DNA from 2 places in the Streptomyces sp. NPDC045778 genome. Region 1 is predicted to be linked to the other one. Evidence: riboswitches for the same ligand, from Rfam matches in the RefSeq annotation. Region 1 holds a riboswitch; the other holds the start of a gene.
The links. A riboswitch is a leader RNA that binds a small molecule or an ion and turns the genes downstream of it on or off. The one in region 1 is predicted to bind cyclic di-AMP.
Positions count from the first base shown of each region.

Region 2: it holds a riboswitch for cyclic di-AMP, as region 1 does, so the genes downstream of both, AC07GB_RS20170 (C40 family peptidase) here and AC07GB_RS22605 (M23 family metallopeptidase) in region 1, are expected to answer to the same signal.

Region 1 covers NZ_JBWKJZ010000017.1:128,519-133,506, forward strand. The annotation lists gene AC07GB_RS22595 (M16 family metallopeptidase) at 1-856, shown strand, start outside; gene AC07GB_RS22600 (M16 family metallopeptidase) at 880-2,262, shown strand; cyclic di-AMP (ydaO/yuaA leader) riboswitch at 2,503-2,664, shown strand; gene AC07GB_RS22605 (M23 family metallopeptidase) at 2,677-3,522, shown strand; gene AC07GB_RS22610 (GntR family transcriptional regulator) at 3,817-4,491, shown strand; gene AC07GB_RS22615 (HPr family phosphocarrier protein) at 4,790-4,988, opposite strand, start outside.
Region 2 covers NZ_JBWKJZ010000014.1:194,495-199,482, reverse strand. The annotation lists gene AC07GB_RS20180 (ATP-dependent Clp protease proteolytic subunit) at 1-277, shown strand, start outside; gene AC07GB_RS20175 (hypothetical protein) at 286-591, shown strand; cyclic di-AMP (ydaO/yuaA leader) riboswitch at 1,149-1,302, shown strand; gene AC07GB_RS20170 (C40 family peptidase) at 1,306-1,782, shown strand; gene AC07GB_RS20165 (DUF6328 family protein) at 2,001-2,519, shown strand; gene AC07GB_RS20160 (ATP-binding protein) at 2,538-2,969, opposite strand; gene AC07GB_RS20155 (helix-turn-helix domain-containing protein) at 3,240-4,100, shown strand; gene AC07GB_RS20150 (DUF397 domain-containing protein) at 4,110-4,334, shown strand; gene AC07GB_RS20145 (8-amino-7-oxononanoate synthase) at 4,413-4,988, opposite strand, start outside.

The DNA of each region.
Region 1 (4,988 bases):
GGACGCGGCCACCCTCGACGACGCCCGGAATTTCTTCCGCACCTACTACGCGCCGAACAACGCGGTGCTGTCCGTGGTCGGCGACATCGACCCGGAGCAGACGCTCGCCTGGGTCGAGAAGTACTTCGGCTCCATCCCCGGGCACGACGGCAAGCAGCCGCCGCGCGACGGCTCGCTGCCCGAGCGCATCGGCAAGGAGCTGCGCGAAGTCGTCGAGGAGGACGTGCCGGCCCGCGCCCTGATGGCCGCCTACCGCCTGCCCGAGGACGGCACGCGCGCGTGCGACGCGGCCGACCTGGCCCTGACAGTGCTCGGCAGCGGCGAGTCCTCGCGGCTCTACAACCGCCTGGTGCGCCGCGACCGCACCGCCGTGACCGCCGGCTTCGGCCTGCTGCGGCTCGCCGGAGCGCCCTCGCTCGGCTGGCTCGACGTGAAGACCTCCGGCGACGTCGAGGTCCCCGTCATCGAGGCCGCCGTCGACGAGGAGCTGGCCCGGTTCGCCGAGGAGGGCCCCACCCCGGAGGAAATGGAGCGGGCCCAGGCGCAGTTGGAGCGCGAGTGGCTCGACCGCCTCGGCACGGTCGCCGGCCGCGCGGACGAACTGTGCCGGTTCGCCGTCCTGTTCGGTGACCCGCAGCTCGCCCTCACCGCCGTCCAGCGGGTCCTCGACATCACCGCGGCCGAGGTCCAGGAGGTCGCCAAGGCGCGCCTGCGCCCGGACAACCGCGCCGTCCTGGTCTACGAGCCCGTGACCGCCGACGACCCCCGCCAGGACGCCGACGGCACCCCCCAGGACGCCGCCGACACCCACCAGGCAGCCGCCGAGACCCAGCAGGAAGAGGAGGCGGCGAAGTGACCGAGGCTGAGACGTCTGTGACGATGCAGTTCCACCCGCAGCCCCAGGCCGGCACGGCCAAGCCCTGGGCCTTCCCGGCCCCCGAGCGCGGCGCCCTGGCCAACGGCCTGACGGTGCTGCGCTGCCACCGCCCCGGCCAGCAGCTCGTCGCCGTCGAGGTCCACCTCGACGCCCCCCTGGACGCCGAGCCGCAGGGCCTGGACGGCGTGGCCACGATCATGGCGCGGGCCTTCTCCGAAGGCACCGACAAGCACTCCGCCGAGGAGTTCGCCGCCGAGCTGGACCGCTGCGGCGCCACCCTTGACGCGCACGCCGACCACCCCGGTGTCCGGCTGTCCCTCGAAGTGCCCGTCTCCCGCCTGCCGAAGGCCCTCGGCCTGCTGGCCGACGCGCTGCGCGCGCCCGCCTTCGAGGACGGCGAGATCGAGCGCCTCGTCCGCAACCGCCTGGACGAGATCCCGCACGAGACCGCCAACCCCGCGCGCCGCGCCGCCAAGGAGCTGGCCAAGCAGCTCTTCCCGGCCACCTCGCGCATGTCGCGCCCGCGCCAGGGCACCGAGGAGACGGTCGCCGCCATCGACTCCGCGGCCGTACGCGCCTTCTACGAGAAGCACGTGCGCCCCGCCACGGCCACCGCCGTCGTGGTGGGCGACCTCACCGGCACGGACCTCGACGCCGTCCTCACCGACACCCTCGGCGCCTGGACGGGCGGGTCGGCCGAGCCGCACGTGATGCCCCAGGTGACCGCCGACGACACCGGGCGCGTCGTCATCGTGGACCGCCCCGGCGCCGTCCAGACGCAGCTCCTCATCGGCCGCGTGGGCGCGGACCGGCACGACATCGTCTGGCCGGCGCAGGTCCTCGGCACGTACTGCCTGGGCGGCACCCTCACCTCGCGCCTGGACCGCGTCCTGCGCGAGGAGAAGGGATACACGTACGGCGTGCGCGCCTTCAGCCAGGTGCTGCGCTCCGCGGCGCCGCGGTCCCCGGAGGGCGCCCCGGGCGTCGCCATGCTGGCCATCAGCGGCTCCGTGGACACGCCGAACACGGGCCCGGCCCTCGACGACCTGTGGAAGGTCCTTCGCACCCTCGCCGCCGAGGGCCTCACGGACGCCGAGCGCGACGTCGCCGTGCAGAACCTGGTGGGCGTGGCCCCGCTGAAGTACGAGACGGCCGCCGCCGTCGCCGCGACGCTCGCCGACCAGGTCGAGCAGGAGCTGCCGGACGACTTCCAGGCGAGCCTGTACCGGCAGTTGGCCGGGACCGGCACCGTGGAGGCCACCGCGGCCGTCGTGAGCGCGTTCCCGAGCGACCGCCTGGTGACGGTGCTCGTCGGTGACGCCGCGCAGATCGAGGAGCCCGTGCGAGCCCTCGGCATCGGTGAAGTGACGGTCGTCACCGGCTGATTGCCGCGCACCCGCCCCGGCGGGCATATCGGCACGAACGCCTCGTAACTCAAGGGACCCCGGAGGCTCAGGAAGCCTCCGGGGTCCCTGCATGCTGCCATATGTCCGAATTGACATGGAGGTTGGGTGTCTGCCGTGTGGCGTGCGCTACAAAAGGCAGGATCCGTTTGTCGATTGAAAGATGAGGCGTTTAGCGTCAGTGCGGCTGTCCGTCAGGCACTACGCCGCGTCCGTGGCACCGGACAGTCATCGCCGAGTCCCCGTACGGCGTGAGCCAGGGGAGCCGGGGACCCACACGTCCCTGGGGTGAATCGGTCCCCTTGCCGCGAGGCGAGGAGTCCGTAGGAGACCTTCCTGCTCCGAACCCGTCAGCTAACCCGGTAGGCGAGAAGGAAGGAAAGGACCAGCCGCTTCATGGCGCTCATCCGCCCGACCGGCAAGCACCGCCGCCCGAGCCGCATCTCGCGCACGACCGCGAGCGCCGCGGGCGTCGCCGCCCTCACCACCACGGGTGTCATCTCGGGCCTCGCCGCTCCCGCGCTCGCCGCCGACGCCTCCGCGGACCAGGCGAGCACCGGCCTCACGCAGGCCATCGCCATCAACGACACGCTGGCCGACGAGATCGACGCCCAGGCCGCCGCCCAGAAGCAGGCCGCCAACGACGCCGCCGCCCAGAAGAAGGCGGAAGAGGCCGCGCGCCAGAAGGCCGCCGAGCAGAAGCGCAAGGCCGAGGCCGCCGCCAAGGAGAAGGCGAAGAAGGAGGCCGAGGCCAAGGCCAGGGTCAAGGCGGCGAAGGAGGCCAAGGAGCGGGCCCGCGAGCGCGCCGCCCGCGACGCCGAGCGCAAGCGCCTGAACGCCTACGTCGCCCCGGTCGCCGGCTCGTACGTCTCCACCTCCTACAAGGCCGGCGGCGGCATGTGGTCCTCCGGCAGCCACACCGGCATCGACTTCCACGCCGCGTCCGGCACCTCGGTGCAGGCGGTCGGCGCGGGCACCGTCGTCGAGGCGGGCTGGGGCGGCGCCTACGGCAACAACGTCGTGATCAAGATGAACGACGGCACGTACACCCAGTATGGCCACCTGTCGTCCCTCGGCGTCACCGTCGGCCAGACCGTCACCCCGGGCCAGCAGATCGGCCTCTCCGGGTCCACCGGCAACTCCTCCGGTCCGCACCTGCACTTCGAGGCCCGCACCGGCGCCGACTACGGCTCGGACATCGACCCGATCGCGTACCTGCGCTCCCACGGCGTGAGCGTCTGACGCTCCGCCCGCGGCGCGAGCGTCCGCCGCGCCCCGCGCACTTCCCGAAAGCCCCGGCTCACCGAGCCGGGGCTTTCGCTGTCGGCGGGCCGCGGCGCACACCTTTGGCCAAAAGATATCCATGGATTCCGACGCCCCATCGGAAAACGCGGCCATCTGCAATAGAGTCCGTAGTGACCACGTCCATACGGCGGCCATACAGCGGCCGTCCATGCACCGACCAAAGAGTCGCCGCACCAGCGTCGTCAACGCGTCGCGCGACGCGTTTCCCGGGCATTAAAGCGGAGGTCCGTCATGCGCGTTCCCGCGCACTCGGTCTGCACGGCCATCCGGGACGACATCGTCTCCGGTGTCTACGAACGCGGCACGCGGCTCACCGAAGAACTCCTCGCCCGCCGCTACGGCGTCTCGCGCGTCCCCGTGCGCGAGGCCCTGCGTACCCTGGAGGCCGAGGGCTTCGTGGTCACCCGCAGGCACGCGGGCGCCTGCGTCGCCGAGCCGACCGAGCAGGACGCCGCCGACCTCCTGGAGGTCCGCACGCTCCTGGAGCCACTGGCGGCCGCCCGCGCGGCGCAGCGCCGCACCGACGCCCATCTGAAGGTCCTGCGCGGCCTCGTGCGGCTCGGCCAGGAGCGGGCCCGGCGCGGCGGCGGCGAGGACCTGCGCTCGCTCGACGGCTGGTTCCACGAGACGCTCACCCAGGCCTCCGCGAGCCCCGGCCTCATCGCCCTGCTCACGCAGCTGCGCCACAAGGTCGCCTGGATGTACGTGGCGGACGCCCCGGTCGCGGCCACGGAGCTGTGGGCGGGGCACGGCGCGGTCGTCGACGCGGTCGCCCGCCAGGACGCGGACCGGGCCCGCGCGCTCACGCTTCTGCACGCCGAGCGCGCGGCGTCCGCGTACCGGCCGCGCGCCGGGCGTGTGAGGGGTTCGCAACACGCCGTCAACAAAGTGGGCGTACGGAATTAACAGGGACCCCGTACACAGGACTCGTACCCCGTACACAGGACTCGTATACGGGACGTGCGTACCAACGCGTACCGGACGTCATACGCGGTGTCTGTGAAAGCCCGGCACACCGGAGTGGGAATTCCCCGCCCGGCTTTCCCGCGAGGCCGACGCGTTTGTTCCACCGGCGGTACGCCACCGGCTCATGAATTCCCGCCGCGCTTTTGCCGGCGGGCGCTCTTCAGGAACGCCACCACACGACGAAGCCGCGCGGCCACCGAGTGGTCCGCGCGGCTCCGGCACGCTGTGTCCGACAGTGTCAGACGGTCTCCGGAAGCTCCTCAAGGCCCTCCGAGACGAGCTTCGCCAGCCGGTCCAGGGCGGCGTCCGCGCCCTCGGCGTCCGAAGCGAGCACGATCTCCTCACCGCCCTGCGCGCCCAGGCCGAGCACCGCGAGCATCGAGGCCGCGTTGACGGGGTTGCCGTCGGCCTTGGCGATCGTCACGGGGACGCCCGAG
Region 2 (4,988 bases), on a different contig from region 1:
GGCGATCCTGCCCGGCGCCCGGGTGCTGCTCCAGCAGCCCGCGCTGCCCGAGCCGGTGCGCGGCCAGCCGACCGACCTGAGCATCCGGGCGGAGGAACTGCGGCGCACCCGCGCGCTCCTGGAGGAGATGCTCGTCCGGCACACCGGGCGTACGCCCGGGCAGGTCTCGGCGGACATCGAGCGGGACACGGTGCTCGACGCCGAAGCCGCCCTCGCCTACGGTCTGGTGGACCGGGTCGTCCCGAGCCGCAAGGCCGCGCGCCCGGACGCGGAGTGAGGCGGGGGGTGCTTCCGGAACTGCCGCCGCTGCCCGCGCTGACCCGCGCCGAGGGCGACCTCGTCGACGCCTATCTGGCGGTCCTCGACCTCCTCGGCCGGATCAACCCGGCCCGCGCCGAGCACACCTACGGCGGCCTGCGCGCCGCGCAGGCGCTGGTCACCCGGGCGACCGAACTGCGGGACGCGCTGGCGCTCATGCATCAGCGTGGGGAGAGCGAGGTGCACGCGCCGACGCTCGCGCGTGCGCTGCGCGTCCTGGACGGCGAGCGGCGCGCCGCGCGCGTGACGATGCCGCCACCGACGGGGCATTGACCGAGGGCCCGGCGCCGGCGACACGATGAGGGTCCGTCATGATTCAGTCCGATTCACCCCCCATGACCGTGTGTCCCGTGCCACACTTCCAGCCAGACCTCATTCCGTTTTCGGCCTGGCAGCCCGGTGCGCCGGTCGCATCTGACACCGTGGAACGCGCCCCGGACCCAGCGCGCCCGCGCCATCCGTCCGTTGCCGGTGTGCGCGGATGTCGGCCCGAGTCCGGGGTTGCCCCGGAGATGACCAGAGATGATCGCCCCTTCTGCGTAATCGGCGATCGTCCCGGCGGACCCCCGAAGTCGCGCAACTCCCTTACACCACAGCCGGATTCGGGCGTTCCGGCGCTGATGGGGCAATCATCTCCGAGTGTGACCTAGACCCTATTCGGCCGTTGTCCACCGGAACGGGTCAGCCGTGAGGAGCCTCACATACCGCTGATCCGGCTCGGCTTTTTCGCCTCTCTCGGGTGAAGATCCCTTCCGACGACAAGCCCCCGCCACAGGCGGCGGGGCGATCCGAGCGGACGCCGAGTCCTGCCGCCGCCCGGATGCCCGGTCGACATCTGTGCACCGGCAGGAGTGGAGGACCCAGCAAGGCGGGCCGTCCGGCAAGTCCGGAAGGCCCTTGGGGTGAAGTCGCATCGCGCGGCCGGGCATCTTCGCCTGCCCGAACCCGACAGGTCATCCTTCACAGGCGGCTGACGAAGGGTTGCGCATGACTGCGCTGCATCGTGTTCCGTCGCTGCTGACGAGGGCCAGTACGGCTTCGGCTCTCACCCTCGCCGCCGTGGGCGGCACCCTCGTGGCCCCCGGACTCACGGGGGAAGCACAAGCGGCCACCTCGCACGGGACCAAGGCGCTCAAGGTCGCGGCGTCCAAGAAGGGCTCCCCGTACCGCTACGGCGCGGTCGGACCGAACCGGTTCGACTGCTCCGGACTGACGCTCTACTCGTACAAGCGCGTGGGCAAGAAGCTGCCCCGCACCGCCCAGCAGCAGTACAACAAGACCCGCAAGGTGTCCTCCGCCAGCCGCACCCGCGGGGACCTGGTGTTCTTCCACTCCGGCCGGAACGTCTACCACGTCGGCATATACGCCGGTAAGGGCAAGATCTGGCACGCCCCGAAGCGAGGCACCGTGGTGCGGCTCGAAAAGATCTGGACCAACCAGGTCTGGTACGGCCGGGTCCGCTGACCCGGCCCGCGGGCGGCGGCCTTTCTCAGGGCCCGCGCCGTCGCCCGCACAGGGCTCCACCAGCACCTTTCGCCGCCGTCCGGTCAGGGCCCGGACGGCGGCACCACCCCCGACGGCGGCCCGGACGACGGGCCGCGACAGCGCCCCCGCCGACGTCACCCGGCCGGCCCCGCCGTCAGGACGGGAGTGGAGCGGCCCCATGCGGATACTCGTGGACCATGGCCGACCATCACCCCCATGCCACGGGCACGACCAGACCGACCGGTTCCCGGCACACGCGCAACGAGACCCCGCTGGAGCGGGCCGACCGCAACTTCTCCGAACTGCTCCAGGAACTGCGGGTCACCCAGACCGGTGTGCAGATCCTCTTCGCGTTCCTGCTCACCCTCGCCTTCACGCCACGCTTCCCCACCCTCGACTCCGTGCAGCGCGCCACGTACGTCATCACGCTGCTGCTCGCGGTGCTCGCTGCCGCGCTGTTCACGGCGCCCGCCGCGGTGCACCGCACCCTGTTCGGGCGCGGCGCCAAACCACTGATCGTGCAGGTGTCCTCGCGACTCGCCGCCACCGGGCTCGCGGTCCTCGTGCTCGCGCTCACCGGGTCCGTCCTGCTCGTCGTCGACGTGGCCGTGGGCCGCACGGACGGCATTTTGGCGGCCGTGGGCACGTTCCTGGTGTGCGGGGGGCTGTGGGGCGTGCTGCCCCGCCTCGTCGGCCGCACGGACCGGCGGCGCTGACCCCGCGCGGCGGGAGCGTCAGCTCTGCACCGGCACCGACCACGGCAGCGTGATCCACACGGTCTTGCCGCCCTCGTCCGTGGGGCAGACCGTGAGTCTGCCGCCGCACTCGGCGGCGAGCCAGCGGACGATGACCATGCCTCTGCCGTTGTCCTGCTGGACGGCGGCGGGCAGCCGCTTGGGGAAACGCGGGTGGCTGTCCGTGACGCCGATGCGCAGCCGCTCGTCGCGGTCGAGCCGGACGTCCACGGTGAAGGTGGGCGAGAGGCCGAGGGTGTGCTGCACCGCGTTGGTGGCCAGCTCGGAGACGATGAGCCGCACGGTGTCGGCCACGTCGGCGTCGGCCGGAAGGCCCCACTCGGTCAGGATGTCCCCGACGTACCTGCGGGCGGTGGAGACCGAGACAGGGTCGCTCGGCAGGGTGACTGATGCTTCCTGGTGGTCTGCCATGACGGCGCCGTCCCTTTCCCACCGGGACCGTACTTCCGACGCGTGGCGGAAGTACTCGAGGATCGTCCCGGAGCTGGTGCTTCGCGCCAGATTGCCACTCTCGCGAGGGCCGCGCCCGCCGATCCACCGAGATGTGCATATATCTGTCGCTCGAAGCGGTGAACTCTGCGACGGCAGACCGTATTTGGGCGCAACACTGGCAGTTCCTCTACCGTCCCCTACCGGTGGCGCCGACCCCCGGCCTCCGGAAGGACCCAGAAGGAGACAGCCATGCAGTACGGTCCCGCGGTGCGCCGTCGCAAGCTCGGCGCGGAATTGCGGGCGCTGCGCGCCGAGGCCGGGCTCACGAGCGGCGAGGCCGCCTCGCTCGTGGGCTGGCACCAGTCGAAGGTGAGCCGGATCGAGACGGGCCGCAGCGGCGTGAAGGCCACCGACGTACGACTCCTCCTGGAAGCGTACGGGGTGCAGGACCCGCATCTGCGGGAGCTGCTCGTCGCGCTCGCGGGCGGGGACGACGAGCACGGGCGCCACCACTGGTGGCACGCCTACCGGGGGCTCCTGCCGCCCGCGTACCGCGACTTCATCAGCCTGGAGTCGCAGGCCTGCCGGGTGCGCACCCTGGAGACCACGGTGGTCCCCGGCCTGTTGCAGACGCCCGAGTACGCCCGCGCGGTGACACGTGCCGCGCTCGGCGGGCGGCCCGAGGAACAGGTCGAGGCCCTCGTGCAGGTGCGCCTCGCCCGGCAGGACGTGTTGCGCAGCGAGCCGCCGCTGCGGCTGAGCGTGATCCTGGACGAGGCGGTGCTGCGGCGGCAGGTGGGCGGGCCGGAGGTGCTTTCCGGACAGTTGCGGCGGTTACTGGAGGCGGCACGGCTGCCTCAAGTGCGGCTTCAAGTGCTGCCGTTCGCCTCTGGTGAGCACATCGGCCTGATCGGCCCTTTCGTTATTCTCTCCTTTCCGAACATTTCTGATCTGGATGTAGTAGTTCTCGACCACTTGACGAGTAGCCTCTACCTCGAACGGAAAGAAGACCTTCAGGCGTACACCGACGCCTTCAACTCACTTCAGGGACAGGCGCTTTCCGTTCAGGATTCAATGGATTTCATCGCCGGGTTAGGTGACGGCGCGTAAGGAGGCACCATGACTGCACTGCCTCGGTACGTTCCCTCCAGCACGTCTCTCAGGGACGCGCGGTGGCGGCGCAGCAGCCGCAGCAACGGAATGAACAACTGTGTGGAGACGGCTCCGCTCGGCTCAGGTCCCGTGCGGGGCCTGCTCGCCGTGCGCGACTCGAAGAACGCGGCCGGCCCGGCCGTGCTCTTCTCCCCCACGGCCTGGGGAGCCTTCGTCGACGCCCTTCGATGAAGGCCCACGGCCCTTAGGTGAGGCCCGAGTGAGCGCGCCGGACCCTGGACCCAGGTCTCAGGTGCCAGATCTCAGGTGTCAGGGCGCGGTGCGGCTGATCACATCGACGACCTCGGCGAGCTGTGTGTCGCCCAGGTCCGCTCGTGCGGTCAGCCGCAACCGCGAGACGCCGTCGGGGACCGACGGCGGACGGAAGCACCCCACGGCGAGACCCGCGGCCCGGCAGTCGGCCGCCCAGCGCACCGCCGCATCGGGCGACGGGGCGCGCACCGAGACGACGGCGGCGTCCGGACGCACCGCCGAGAACCCCTCCCCCACCAGCAGTTCGTAGAGTCGGGTGGCCACCTCACGCGCGCGCGTGGCACGCTCCGGCTCGCGGCGGAGCACCCGCAGCGCGGCGAGGGCCGCCCCGGTGGCGGCGGGCGCGAGGCCGGTGTCGAAGATGAACGTACGGGCGGTGTTGACCAGGTGGTCGATGACGCGCGCCGGGCCGAGCACGGCGCCGCCCTGGCTGCCCAGGGACTTCGAGAGCGTGACGGTGGCCACCGTGTCGGGCGCGCCCGCGAGCCCGGCGGCGTACGGGGCGCCCCGGCCGCCCGCGCCGAGCACACCGAGTCCGTGGGCGTCGTCGACGACGAGGCCCGCGCCGGACTC